2 regions of the Sinorhizobium sp. NG07B genome follow, and region 2 is predicted to be linked to the other one. Evidence: riboswitches for the same ligand, from Rfam matches in the RefSeq annotation. Region 2 holds a riboswitch; the other holds the start of a gene.
What was found. Region 2 has a riboswitch for cobalamin ahead of CO664_RS15405 (aromatic ring-hydroxylating dioxygenase subunit alpha). Riboswitches for the same ligand answer to the same signal wherever they lie in the genome.

Region 1: it holds a riboswitch for cobalamin, as region 2 does, so the genes downstream of both, bluB (5,6-dimethylbenzimidazole synthase) here and CO664_RS15405 (aromatic ring-hydroxylating dioxygenase subunit alpha) in region 2, are expected to answer to the same signal.

What each region holds. Positions count from the first base shown of each region.
Region 1 covers NZ_NWTD01000001.1:1,480,303-1,487,369, forward strand. The annotation lists gene CO664_RS07140 (LTA synthase family protein) at 122-2,041, opposite strand; gene CO664_RS07145 (NAD+ synthase) at 2,306-3,988, shown strand; gene CO664_RS07150 (TolB family protein) at 3,992-4,816, shown strand; cobalamin riboswitch at 4,859-5,071, shown strand; gene bluB (5,6-dimethylbenzimidazole synthase) at 5,115-5,876, shown strand; gene CO664_RS07160 (DUF2865 domain-containing protein) at 5,830-6,930, opposite strand.
Region 2 covers NZ_NWTD01000004.1:155,881-162,947, forward strand. The annotation lists gene CO664_RS15395 (L-threonylcarbamoyladenylate synthase) at 1-620, opposite strand, end outside; gene CO664_RS15400 (DUF6656 family protein) at 700-1,302, opposite strand; cobalamin riboswitch at 1,598-1,800, shown strand; gene CO664_RS15405 (aromatic ring-hydroxylating dioxygenase subunit alpha) at 1,903-3,147, shown strand; gene CO664_RS15410 (hybrid-cluster NAD(P)-dependent oxidoreductase) at 3,144-4,244, shown strand; gene CO664_RS15415 (glycoside hydrolase family 25 protein) at 4,271-5,332, opposite strand; gene CO664_RS15420 (transporter) at 5,493-6,482, opposite strand; gene CO664_RS15425 (acyl-CoA dehydrogenase) at 6,664-7,067, shown strand, end outside.

The sequences.
Region 1 (7,067 bases), on a different contig from region 2:
TCTTGTTTCGGATCGGCCTGCATCCAATCGGAACCCGGCGAGAATTGGGGCGCGGATAGTCAAATACGCAATTGGCCCGGCGGGGACACCGGGCCAATGAGTGCGTTCGCAGACGATCCGCTTATAAGCCGGCGCTGAAAAGTTCGGCGTGCGACTTGAAGAAGCGCTCGGTGCTATAGCGCTTGCCGAACATCATGTCGTGCTGGAGGAAGCGGTAGTCGCGCAGCGTCACCGGAATCTTCGGCTGGCGCAGCCAGTTCTCCAAGCCCTTGCCGTTTTTGCGGATCAGCAAATAGCGGTCGAGAACGCGGAAGTGGTCGTGAACCTTACCGAGGAAACCCGTGTAGTAGGGGTGCTCATAGCCCGCCTGCTTCAGGATCTGGTAAGAAAGAAAAGCCGGGCTGATGCTGCCGATATCCTTTTGCGCACCGGTCTTGTTCGACCAGACGACAAGCGGCGTTTCGTGCTGCGCCTTCATCTGGTCCTTCGAGCCCTTGCGTTCCGCCGTCACGTCCTTCATGTAGCCGGTGCTGGTGTAGACGGTGTTGAGCGGCGGCAGGTGGTCGCCGAAGAGAACGATGATCGTCTCGCGATCCCGCTGCTTCGCCCACTCCATGAGCATTTTCAGGCTGTCGTCGGCCTCCTTGATCCCTTGAGCGTAGGTGGCAAGCACCTGCCGGTCGCTTTCCGGGAGGTCGCCCTCGACCTTGATGGTATTCTTCGCGTAGCGGTTCGGCTCGTAGGGCCCATGGCCCTGCAGCGTCACGGCAAAGAAGAAGAAGGGATCGTCCATCGCGTCGGCCTGGCGGATGATCTCCTTTGTCAGCGATTCATCCGAAGCGAAAATTCCGCGCTTCTGCATCGCCGGCAGGTTCTCTTCGGAGCGGAAGGTATCGAAGCCGAAGGCCTTGTAGACGGCGGTGCGGTTCCAGAACCAGCCCTGGAACGGGTGGATGGCGCGCGACACATAGCCTTCGCCGCGGAAGAAGGTTGCGAGCGACGGGATCGGATTGCGGATATATTGCTGGTATGGAATGCTGCCATAGGGCAAGAAGGCATTCGAAAAGCCGGTCAGCGCTTCGAACTCGACATTGGCCGTCATGCCGCCGAATTCGGGCGAGAAGACGTTGCCGCCCTGGAGTTCGCGGATCGTCGGCATCGGATCGGGCGTCAGCTTGACCTTGGGCAGACGCGTCGGATCCCAGAAGGATTCGCTCATCAGCACGATGACGTCCGGCTTGCCGCGATGCGTCGTTCCGGCGGGCAGCGGCTTTACGGGAATTCGGCCGATCGCATCGGCCATGTAGCCGGGCGGAGCGCTCACATTGGCCATCGGCAGGTTGATCGCGAAGGCGAGCACGAAGCCGTTGTGGCGGTAGTTCTCGGTCTGGTCCCACATGATCGGAATGACGCGCAACCGGTCACGGACCCAGGAGAACTGGTTGTAGTCCATGATGTTCCAGAAGGCGACGAGCAGCGGCAGGGCGAAGACGACCCGTGCGAGACGCTCCCGGCTGGTCAGCTTCGGAAAGTTCCGCCAGGCGTAGCGCAGCAGCAGGGCGATGGCGATGACGGTTGCCAGAATTCCGAGAACGACGCCGACTGCGGTCCATGGCCGATCCTTCACCAGCACCGGCATCAGCTCCATGATCTGACGGCCGAACAGAAAATCGGTGGGATAGAGCGGGTCGGACAGGAAGACTTGCTTCTGCTGGCAGATAAATGCCGGGATGATGGCGAGCGGCGCCACCACGAGCGCGCCCTTGTGCTCACGGCCAAACAGCGCGTCGAGCGCCAGCATGACGAGGAAGAAGACTGCGACCGTCGTCCAGGCCGGCCGCATCGGATCGATGAAATAGGCGATCGTTTCGGAGCCTGACTGGCGCACGATGAACTCGACCGCAAAGACGATCGTCGCGGCAAGCGAAAGCGAAAACAGCGCGCTGCGGGTGCCCGCCAGGGTCTTTGCGTGTCTGACGGAAAAGCCCGGCCTTTCGACATAGACCTGAGGACCTCTCGCGGCGGAATCGATACTGGCCACAACTTCTCCAATTTCACAAAACTTTCGTTCAACTGTCATACGACCGTCATCTTGAACGGGGGATGAATGGCGAAACGGCTTTGATGATCCTCAGGTTCCCGCTGTGGCGACGGGTCCCTGTCGCGTCACTAACGGCCGGGAACAACAGGATTTTTCAGATTTTTTCTAAGCATTGCGATTGGGAGGGGGTTTTTTGCCCCCTGATGCGTTAAGTACAAGCCTTAAGCTGGATGCATTCGCCGAGGAAACACCGACAGGCCTGCCATGACCCCACAGAAAGCCGCACCTTCGACGCTACGGATCGCCGTAGCCCAGCTCAATCCGACCGTCGGCGATATCGCCGGCAACCTCGCCAAGGCGCGCGAAGCGCGGGCCGACGCCGCGCGCCAGGGCGCCGACCTGGTGCTGTTCACCGAGCTTTTCATTTCCGGCTATCCGCCTGAAGACCTGGTGCTGAAACCGGCCTTCCTGAAGGCGTGCCTGCGCGCCGTCGAGAACCTCGCCGCAGAGACGGCGGATGGAGGGCCGGGAGTGATCATCGGCTTCCCCCGTCAAGCCTCCGCGCAGCGGCACAATTCGGTGGCCGTCCTGGACGGGGGCAAGATCATCGCCGTCCGTGATAAGGTGGATCTGCCGAATTACGGCGAGTTCGACGAAAAGCGGGTGTTCGATCAAGGCGAGATGCCCGGTCCGGTGAATTTCCGCGGCATTCGCATCGGGGTTCCGATCTGCGAAGACATTTGGGGAGAGCTCGGCGTCTGCGAGACGCTCGAGGAAAGCGGCGCCGAAATCCTGCTTTCTCCGAACGGTTCGCCCTACTACCGCGGTAAAGTTGATGTCCGTCACCAGATCGTGCTGAAGCAGGTGATAGAGACCGGCTTGCCGATGATCTATGCCAATCAGCTCGGCGGGCAGGACGAACTGGTCTTCGACGGCGCGAGCTTCGGCTTCAATGCCGATCGCTCGCTCGCCTTCCAGATGAGCCAGTTCGAGGAGGCGCTCGCGATCTCCGAATGGACGAGGGGTGACGACGGCTGGGTCTCACACAACGGACTCCGGTCTCGCCTGCCGGAATGCGAGGAGGCGGACTATCGCGCCTGCATGTTGGGGCTGCGCGACTACGTCAACAAGAACGGCTTCAAGAACGTCGTCCTCGGCCTGTCGGGCGGCATCGACTCGGCGATCTGCGCGACGCTCGCCGTGGACGCGCTCGGCGAGGAGCGGGTTCGCACGATCATGCTGCCCTATCGCTATACGTCGCGGGAATCGCTGAAGGACGCCGAGGCCTGTGCCAAGGCGCTCGGCTGCCATTATGACGTCGTTGCGATCGAGGAGCCCGTCGAAGGCTTTCTCAATGCTCTCGCCGACACGTTCGAGGGGACCGAATCCGGGATCACCGAGGAGAACCTGCAGAGCCGCACGCGCGGCACGATCCTGATGGCGATCTCCAACAAGTTCGGCTCGATGGTGGTGACCACCGGCAACAAATCGGAAATGTCGGTCGGCTACGCGACGCTCTACGGCGACATGAACGGCGGCTTTAACCCGATCAAGGACCTTTACAAGATGCAGGTCTATGCACTGTCGCGCTGGCGCAATGGCGCTGTGCCGCCCGGAGCACTCGGCCCCTCCGGCGAGGTCATCCCGCTGAACATCATCGACAAGGCGCCATCGGCCGAACTGCGGCCCAACCAGACCGACCAGGACTCGCTGCCGCCCTATCCGGTCCTCGACGACATTCTCGAGTGCCTGGTGGAGAAGGAACTGAGTACCGAGGAAATCGTCGCCCGCGGGCATGACGAGGCCACGGTGCATCGGATCGAACACCTGCTCTACATCGCCGAATACAAGCGGCGGCAGTCGGCTCCCGGGGTCAAGATCACCAAGAAGAATTTCGGCCGGGACCGGCGCTATCCGATCACCAACCGTTTCCGCGACCGAGGGTAGATCATGCGCAGTTCGGTGGAGATTTTCGATATTGCCACCGGCGAGACGCAAGTCGTCTGGCAGACGGAGCGGCTGGTCGAGGCGCCGAACTGGTCGCCGGACGGCAAATCCCTGATCATCAACGGCGACGGCAGGCTCTATCGGCTTGCCTTTGACGGTTCCGAGCCCGTGGAAATCGACACGGGCTTTGCCGGGCAATGCAACAACGATCACGGCATTTCGCCGGACGGGAAAACGCTGGCGATCAGCGACAAGACCGAATTCGGCAAGTCGGCGATCTATCTGCTGCCGGCCGAGGGCGGCACGCCGCGACTGGTGACGCGCAACCTGCCGTCCTATTGGCACGGCTGGTCCCCGGATGGGAAAACCTTGACCTATTGCGGGATCCGCGACCAGATCTTCGACATCTACACGATTTCGGTCGATGGCGGAGAGGAGCGGCGCCTGACGCATGGCGAGGGCCGCAACGACGGCCCGGACTGGTCGCCGGACGGTGCGTGGATCTATTTCAATTCGAGCCGCACCGGCCGCATGCAGATCTGGCGGGTGAGGCCGGACGGCAGCGATGTCCAGCGCATCACCGACAGCCCTTATGGTGACTGGTTCCCGCACCCGTCGCCGGACGGCAGGCATCTGCTGGTGCTGTCCTATGACGGCGAGGTCTTCGACCATCCGCGTGATCTCGATGTGCGGCTTCGGCTGATGGATCCGGAAGGCAGCAATGCGCGTGTCCTCTTCGAACTCTTCGGCGGGCAGGGGACGATGAACGTTCCGAACTGGTCGCCCAACGGCGATGCCTTCGCCTTCGTGCGTTATCGGCCGGCTTGAGCAGGGCGCGGCGCCCCCGCCTTGCGTTTCGCCGGCGGCTGTGCCCATATGCGGCCGTCAGGTGCCCGCTTGCTGCGGGAGAATCGGGAAGCCGGTAGAATTCCGGCACGTGCCCAACGCTGTGACGGTGACGTCTGCGCCAAAAGAGTTCTGAGTATTTTCAGAGCTTTGCCACTGGTTCCTGATGCGATCTGGGAAGGTGGCGCAGCCGAGTGATCCGAAGTCAGAAGACCGGCCTGGCGAGATAGACCGGCCCCGCGCGGACGGCGGGAGGTTGCGCATTGTTGGGGATCGAACGATGCTGCCTGACCCGAACGGCTGCCTTGCGGCGGCCGGTGCCTTTTCGCCGGACGAGCGCGCCGCCGTCTATCGTGCCATCGAGACGCGCCGCGACGTGCGCGACGAGTTCCTGCCCGAACCGCTGCCCGAACCGCTTATCGCCCGCCTGCTCGAAGCGGCGCATCGTGCCCCGTCCGTCGGCTTCATGCAGCCGTGGAACTTCGTGCTCGTACGGCGAATCGAGACGCGGGAGAGGGTCTGGCAGGCTTTCCAGCGCGCCAATGAGGAGGCAGCCGGAATGTTTTCGGGCGAGGCGCAGGCGAAATACCGGTCACTCAAGCTCGAGGGCATACGCAAGGCGCCGCTCGGCATTTGCGTGACCTGCGACCGGACCCGCGGCGGCGCCGTCGTGCTCGGCCGCACGCACAATTCGCAAATGGACGTGTATTCGACGGTTTGCGCGGTGCAGAATCTTTGGCTCGCGGCGCGGTCCGAAGGCGTCGGCGTCGGTTGGGTCAGCATTTTCCACGAGAACGAGGTCAAAGATATCCTCGGAATTCCGGAGCACATCGAAATCGTCGCCTGGCTGTGCCTTGGCTATGTCGATCGCCTCTACCAGCAGCCGGAATTGGCGGTGAAGGGCTGGCGGCAACGCTTGCCGCTCGAGGACCTCGTTTTCGACGAAGGATGGGGCGTCCGCGACAGCCTCGTAACGACCGCCCAAAGGGAAGGTGTCACTCGTTCTGCAGCGGCTGGTAACGCGATCCCCGAGGGTTCTTGAGATCGATCGCGCTCTCTTCCTGTGGCAGGAAGGCAGGACCGACAACGCGGACCTTGCTGCTCTTCGGATCATAGGGGCGCTCTTCCACGGGCTTTGCCCCCGCTGGTCCGAAGGCTGGTGCAGACGGCCCCTCGATCGTCACGACGGAAGGGCTGACCACCGAAAGCTTGGTTCCCGAGGTGGTGCTTTTGTTCTGATCCGTCGTGATCTTCGGAATCTGGCAGCCGCAGATGCCGGGAGAACCGACGTCGCGCACACGATAGGCGAAGGCGTTGGGGAGTTCCCTGTACGGCCTTCCCGTGGACGCCGAAACCATCTGCTCGCTCTCCTCGGTGGCGAGGACGTGATAATAGAGTTCCGTATCGGCGCCGGGGCATCGTGCCCGGCAAAGCTCGGCGTCGCGTCCGAAGTCGGCCGGCGTGGCGTTCGACGAAATCGGGAAAAATGCTCCGTCGCAGGTCCGCACGCACATGGTCCTGAAGCCGCCTGCCGCGCCGTTCTCCATGAATGTGAAATCGTCGGTCGGACCATCGAACAGCAACGGATAGTCCTCGCCGTCCGGCGGGAAGCTTTCGAGGATGTTGCGATGAGCGCGCGCCTCTTCGGTGCCGAATTCATCCGGAACCGTCTCGTCCCAGTTCGGAGCGGCGTCCCCCGAGCAGTCGTTCAATTCCATGGCGGCGAGGATCCGCCGGCGCATGTCCTCATTGCCCTTCGAAATCAGGTGCCGGCGTTGGGCCTTGAGCGTGTGGAGATTGTCCTCCATGCGCGCAATCGCATCGTCAAGCTCGGCACAGGCAGCCGCATTTTCGCTTTCGATGTAGACGACGGACTCGTCGCTGCATTCCATGCGCCGCCTTTCGTTCCTGGCGCGGCGAAGTTCGATGTTCTGTCGCGAAACCGCGCCGGTGAAATCGCGCAGATTGGCGTTTGTCGTCAACGCCGCCGGCAGCTCTGCGAGGCGGGCGCTGAGGCGCGCGCAGACGTCGGTGGCCGATGCCTGCCCAGGCATAGCCAAGGCGAGGGGCAGCAGAGCGGCCGCAAGGCGCATCATCCTCAAGGACGCAGTGGATCGGGACACTGACACTCGTCTTTCCTGCATTTCGCTCCGCTGATCGCGGGACAGGGGCGCCTGTAGTCACATCATACGACGTTAGGGTGAGGGCGCAACGACAAGACGGCGTTTGCGTT
Region 2 (7,067 bases):
GCGAGCGCCTCGATCTCGGCCGCATCGAGACCCCCCGGCCGAAGCAGCCGCAGCCGGCCGTTTTCGACCTTGATGATCGTCGATTCGAGGCCGATTTCCGCCGGGCCGGCATCGAGGATCAGCTTCAGCTTCGCACCGAGATCCGCCTCCACATGGGCCGCGCTGGTCGGACTGATCTTGCCCGACGTATTGGCGCTCGGCGCCGCCAGCGGGCGCCCAAAATGTGAGATCACCCGCCGGGAAAAACCTTCAGGCATGCGGATCCCGAGCGTGTCGAGGCCGGCCGAGGCAAGCGCGTGCACGGTACTTTCGGGTCGCTGAGTGAGAATCAGGGTCAGCGGCCCCGGCCAGAAGGCTTCCGCGAGGCGTCGGGAGATGGGGTCGAATATCACATGCGCTTCGGCCATTCCCATGTCCGAGACGTGGCAGATCAGCGGATTGAAACGCGGCCGGCCCTTCATCTCGTAGATGCGGCTGATCGCATCGGCACTCGTTGCGTCTGCTGCAAGGCCGTAGACGGTTTCCGTCGGGATCGCCACGGGCTCACCTTCGGAAAGCACCGCGCAGGCCGTTTCGATCGCCCGATCCGGTTCGCTGCGCGTATCGATGATTTCGGCCATGGCGGTTCTGGTCCTTTCCGTCGCTTCCTTAACGGAGGAGGAGGGAAAACAGAACGATTTTCTTTGTCGATGACCGGCGTCAGAGGCTGCGAATGATCCGCCGCAGCGCTTCGTCGCGTGCGCCGAGCATCAGGACGTTCTTGAGCGCCACCTTCGGGTCCTGCGTCCGGAAGATCAGGCCGTTGCCCCGAACATTTCGATCGAGGACCATCCGCCCCTCTTCGGTGCCGGGTTGAATGGCCACGGCGAAATACATGCGCGAGTAGCTTGTCTGTATGCGTTCGAAGAAGTGCGCCTCGTCGCCGAGGTCGGAGAAGAAGTTGGCAAAGTAGAACGCCCAGGTGACGTCTCGCGATCGAGCGAGATGAGTCCGCGCCGCGGTGACATGGCAATAGCCGAGGTGGGGACTGTCGGCGAGGGTCCTGTGGAAGATCATCTTCGGGAACTGGATCGAGGCATGAAAGCCGTTGATCCGCCTGTGTGTCGTCTCTCCCGCCGCCTGTAATCTCTGTCCGGTTCTCTCTGCCACTTCCTCATGCGTCATGTAGCGGCGCTGTTCGGGCAACCACGGCCGGCGCCGGTCGATTCGGCCCGTGCGCAGGAACTCTGTATGGCCGCCCGCCGTTTTCGGCGCCGGCGCCTGCGCTTTGCCTGAGGCGTCGTAATATCTGATTTTTGCCATCGACCTCTGCGTCACTTGTCGCTGAACGGACTAAACCGTCAGCGAACGCTAAATCACTATGGTTAATAGAGTATTTCGGGCGCCCGTGCATCGCTTTATGTCGCAAAATGGCCCGTGATCTTCGCGGCCTGGATGCCGCTGCGAAAAAAAGCGCCATTTGCCGAAAAATGTATCTATCACATTGTTTATTATAGAAGATGTCACAGGACTTCCAACGCGCGCGCATCGAAAATCTTTGTCGTCTTTCTGGAATGGAATGTCGCGCACCGGCAATTGCCGAGCCTGTCTGGCCGCTTAGATTCGAATTGCTCAAGGTGCCGCTTCTTCGCAGGGAGGGGCGGAGAATTGGGAAGCCGGTCAAATCCCGGCGCTGCCCCCGCAACGGTGGTGGAGTGAACCCCCGGCATAAGGCCACTGGACAATCGTCCGGGAAGGCGCCGGGCAGGGCCCTCGGGCCGCTCCAGAGCCCGGAAACCAGCCTTGAGGAAAACGACCGTAACTGGTTGCGGCGGGCAGCCGGATCGGAGCCAAGGCGCACGACATCTCTCCGGCGCGGTTCCCGTCCTGCCTGCCCGAAACAGGGCTAACGAGGACATGGGCATGGACATCCAGAACGAAATGCTGCGCAAGCTGAAGACCCGCCGCGAGGGCTACAGCCTCGATCGGGCCTTCTACATCGACCCGGACTATTACCGTCAGGACCTGGAGAATATCTGGTACAAAGACTGGCTATTCGTCGGCCACGACTGCGAAATCCCGCGTCCCGGCAATTACTTCACGCTGCAGGTCGGCGACTATCCGATCGTCATCGTGCGCGATCGCCATGGGGCGGTCCGAGCGCTGCACAATTCCTGCCGCCACCGCGGCTCGCGCGTTTGCACCCAGCACAAGGGATCCTCGGCCAAGCTCGTTTGTCCCTATCACCAGTGGACCTACGAACTCGATGGCAGGCTGCTCTTCGCCCGGCAGATGCCGGAGGATTTCGATCCGGCCCAGCACAGCCTGAAGCCGGTCAATTGCGAAACGGTCGGCGGCTATATCTTCATCAGCCTTGCCGAGCGGCCCATGGATTTCCAGCCCTTCCGCGACACGGTTGCAGCCTATCTCGCGCCGCATCGCCTCGGCGAAACCAAGGTCGCCTATGAAAGCACCATCGTCGAGAAGGGCAATTGGAAGCTCGTCTGGGAGAACAACCGCGAGTGCTACCATTGCGCCGCCAACCATCCGGAACTCTGCCGGACCTATCCCGAGGCTCCGACTGTGACGGGCGTCCAGGGCGCCATGGACGATCCGGAAATCGGTGCACATTGGGAGAGATGCGAGGCGGCGGGGCTGCCGAGCGCCTTCAAGATCGGGCCGACCGGCCAGTTCCGCATGACGAGGATGCCGCTGATCAACGGGGCGGAGAGCTATACGATGTCCGGCGAGAAGGCGGTCCGCAAGCAGCTTTCCGGCGACATAAGCGCGAACCGCATCGGCACGCTGCTGCTCTTCCATTACCCGACGACCTGGAACCACATCCTCGGCGACCATGCGATCACCTTCCGCGTGCTGCCGCTCGGGCCGGAACTGACGCAGGTCACGACGAAATGGCTCGTCAGCAAGGATGCGGTCGAAGGGGTCGACTATACCCTCGAAGACCTCACCCATGTCTGGACCGAGACCAACGACCAGGACCGGCAGATCGTCGAGGAAAACGCCTTCGGCATCCGCTCGCCGGCCTATGAGCCGGGTCCCTATTCGGCCGAACACGAGGGCGGGGTCATGCAGTTCGTCGACTGGTATTCGCGCTTCATGCAGGATCGCCTGCAGGGCAGCGCCGCTCCTCTGTCGCGGGTGGCATGACGATGGAAATGGCACGCTCCTTTCACCACTTCGACGAACTGCAGCCCTGGAAAGATCGCCAGTTCCTGCTCGAATGCATCTCCGCGGTCGGCGAGACCGCGGACGTGATGACCTTCACCTTCCGGTCCGACAGGCCGGCCTGGTTCCGCTACCTGCCCGGGCAGTTCGTGACGCTGGAACTCCCCGTCGGCGAGGAACCGGTGATGCGCACCTATACGCTATCGTCCTCGCCGTCCCGCCCGCTTTCCGTGGCGGTCACGGCCAAGGCGCAGTCGAACAGCATCGGCACGCGCTGGATGTTCGACAATCTCAGGCCTGGCATGACGTTGAAGGCGCTGGGGCCGCTCGGCGATTTCAGCTTCGTGCGCCATCCGGGCGAAAAATATCTGTTCGTCTCGGCCGGCTCCGGCATCACGCCGATGATGTCGATGACGCGCTGGATGGCGGATTGCGCGCCGGACACGGATGTGACCTTCATTTCCTGTGCCCGGCAGCCGGAGGATCTGCTGTTCAAGCCGGAGCTGGAGATCCTCGCCCGCCAGATGCCGCGTCTCAATCTCGGCTTCCTGGTGGAAGGACACGAAGCGCGTCACGGCTGGCACGGCCTGCGCGGCCGTATCGATGCGACGAAGCTGCCGCTGCTTGCACCGGACTTTCTGGAGCGAACGGTCTTCTGTTGCGGACCCGAACCCTTCATGCGCGGGGTTCGGGAGATGCTGGAGGGGGCCGGTTTCGATATGGCCCGCTACCACCAGGAAAGCTTCCAGCCGGCGGCGGCGCCGGCGGCAGAGGAACTCGCCATCCGCGCCGGCTCGGCGGCCGGCGCTCAAGGCGAGGCAGCCCGGGTAACCTTCACCATGAGCGGCAGGGAAGTCTCGACCGTCCCCGGCCAGACGATCCTGCAGACAGCACGCGCCAACGGGGTCAGGATCGGTGCGGCCTGCGAGGGCGGCATCTGCGGCACGTGCCGCGTCTTGAAGATCGCCGGCGAAGTCGAGATGAACCACAATGGCGGTATTCTCGATGACGAAGTCGACGAGGGCTACATCCTCGCCTGCTGCTCGCGGCCTATCGGCGACGTTCAGATCGAAGCGTAGACAGCTACAGGCGCCGTCCGGCTTTTTCAGCGGCGCTCGGGCTGGTTGGGCAGGTGGGCCTCGGCGGCCTTCACGCTGATCGCACCGGTGACCGTTCCGTCGACGCCGGCGCCCGAGCCGCTCTCGGCCTCGGCACGGCTGATGAGCAGGGGTTTTGCGAGCGGGACGGTGGCCGCGGCGCTCACCGCCGGCGCCTTGCCAATCTTCGCGGAGGCGATGACGGTGACGATCGGCGGCTTCTCCGGGAGCAGCGCGCCCTGCGGCCACACCTTCTTCAACTCTGAAACGGTCATTGCGGCGACGTTGACGTCGATGTCGTTGAGCGTCCCGGGCACGCGATAGGGGCAGCGCTTCTTTCCGCAATTATGCGACGACGAGAACTGCCACAGCGCATAGCGATCCCAGTTGCCCATCGGAAAGACGTCGCGAATGTCGGGCTTGTAGCGGGCATACCAGAGCGGCAGGCGGGAAAGCAGCCGATGCTGGGCGCGGTTGGCGGCGATCTGCTTCGCGGTGATGTGGTTGGTGTAGAGAATGGGGTATCGCCCGGTGCGGGCCTTGATATGGCCGGCAAAGATCGCGGCGTCCTCGAGTGACATGTAGTTCTCGGGATCGATACCCTCGAGGTCGAGAACCATCAATTCGTCCTCGCGCGGCGCCGCATAATCGAGGAAGTGGTTGGCCTGATCGACGGGATTGCCCGGGCGCGCCAGGTGATAGGCGCCCCAGAGCAGTCCATGGGAGCGGGCGATCATTCGGCGCGTCTGATAGAGCTCCCGGCTGACCGCATATTTTCGCCACATCGTCTTGCAATGGGCGACCGTGTCTCCGCCGTGATCGCCGGTGCAGCTGTAGCTTTCCGGAAGGCCGTCGGAGGCCTTCGCGATGAAGCCGGCGATGCGCTTGTCCTTCAGCATCGCTTCCCAGTCGATGCTGTTCAACTCGTAGGCGTCGACGATGATGGCGTTCTGCCGCGCTTTCCACGGTTCGACGTCTGCGGCGCGTGCGTTCGCCGCCGCAAAGGCCAGGCCTACCAAGGCCGCCAGGCGCAAGATCATCCCCGAGATCGAGATTCCCCGCTTTTCCATTCTCTGAGATTGCCGACTTAGCGTTAAAGGGTCGTAAATCTCAGCCCCTCAGCCAATCTGCGCGAGAGCGCCGCTCCTGTACACTGACTCTTGGCGGTAAAGTGCGGCGGGACTCGGCTCTGGATTGTGGCGCGAAACGCGGCGTGTTGGTCGTATCCGGTCAAAGGATGCCGACGCGTTTGAGGATCAGCCATGCCAGGCCCATGGAGGCGGCGATGATCAGCCCGGCATAGAGCGTGCCGCTGCCGTCGGCGAAGGGCAGGGCACCCGTGTTCATGCCGAAGAAGCCGGTGACGAGCGTCGGCGGCAGCAGGAAAGCGGTCATCAGCGAGAGAATGTAGAGGTGACGATTGGTCTCCGACGAAATCTTGCTGTCGATCTCCTCGTGCAGCAGCCTGGCGCGCTCCTGAAGCGCGAACACGTCGCGATCGACCGCCTCCAGCCGATCGGATAGCCGTTCGGTGACGTCGATGAAGCCCGGCGGCACCTCGTCCTCATCGGACGCGCCGGCGCGTCGCAGCAGCGCGAGGATCGTTCTCAGATGCCGATGCAGCCGCACGACGGTTCGGCGCAAGGGCGCCAACCCCGGCTGCTGCCGGTGCCCCGCCTCGCCATAGACCCGGTCCTCGATGACGTTCAGTTCCTCGGTCAATTCAAGCACCAGCGTGATCAGCGTCCGCTGGAACTCGGTGACGAGCATTTCGAAGAGATCGATCGGTCGGCCGCATTTGGCGCTCTTCTCGACCGCCGCCTTGACGCGGTCGATGCTTCTCAAAGGATGCAGGCGGCTGGTGATGATCATCCGGTCGCCGACGGCGAAGTGCAGCCAGCCGATCGTCTTCGTCATCGTGTCGAAGGTCCGTTCGAAATCGACAAGCGTGCCATAGACGACGTCCTCGGCAACGGTGATCGCCGCTTGGGTGTCATGGCTGGTGAGCGTCGCCATCGCCGCCGGCGGGAGGGTGCCGATGCGCTCGATCAGTGCCGGCGTGCGCGCATCGCTCAACGCCAGATGCAGCCAGACCCAGCCTTCGCCGCCTTGAAGGCTGTCGACGGGTGAATCCGTCGCGATTCGCAGGCAACGGCTTTCTCCGGGCAGGAACCGGTAGGCCCAGACGAGGCCGGGTATTTCGGGAGAAATCAGATTCATCGGAGCGCCATGACCAGGTCGTTCGAAGTGGCTTCTATTCGCGCGCCATGACAGTTTTGTTACAGTACATCGCCGGCCGCGGTGTCCAGAATTGACGTTGACGTTTACGTAAAAACAAATAGGGTGCGGCCGGTAGGAAGCCGAAGCGAACCTGCGCCTGCGGCCGCAAGGGAGGAGCACCATGTACAAGGCACCGGTGGACGAGATCGCATTCACCCTGAAGCACGTGGCCGGTATGGCCGATGCCGTGAGCGCGGGCGTCTTCGGCGAACTCGGCGAAGATCTCGTCGACGCGATCCTTTCGGAAGCCGGCCGCTTCGCCACCGACGAGGTGGCGCCGCTCGGCGAAGTGGGGGACCGTCAGGGATCGCGGCTTATCGACGGCGCGGTCAAGACGCCGGAAGGTTGGCGCGACCTCTACCATAAATGGATTCAAGGAGGCTGGAACGGCCTGACGGCGCCAGAGGTTTTCGGCGGCCAGGAACTGCCGCACATGCTGCATGTCGCCGCCATGGAGATGTGGAACAGCGGCTCCATGGCCTTCGCGCTTGGCCCGACGCTCACCATGGGCGCGATCGAGGCACT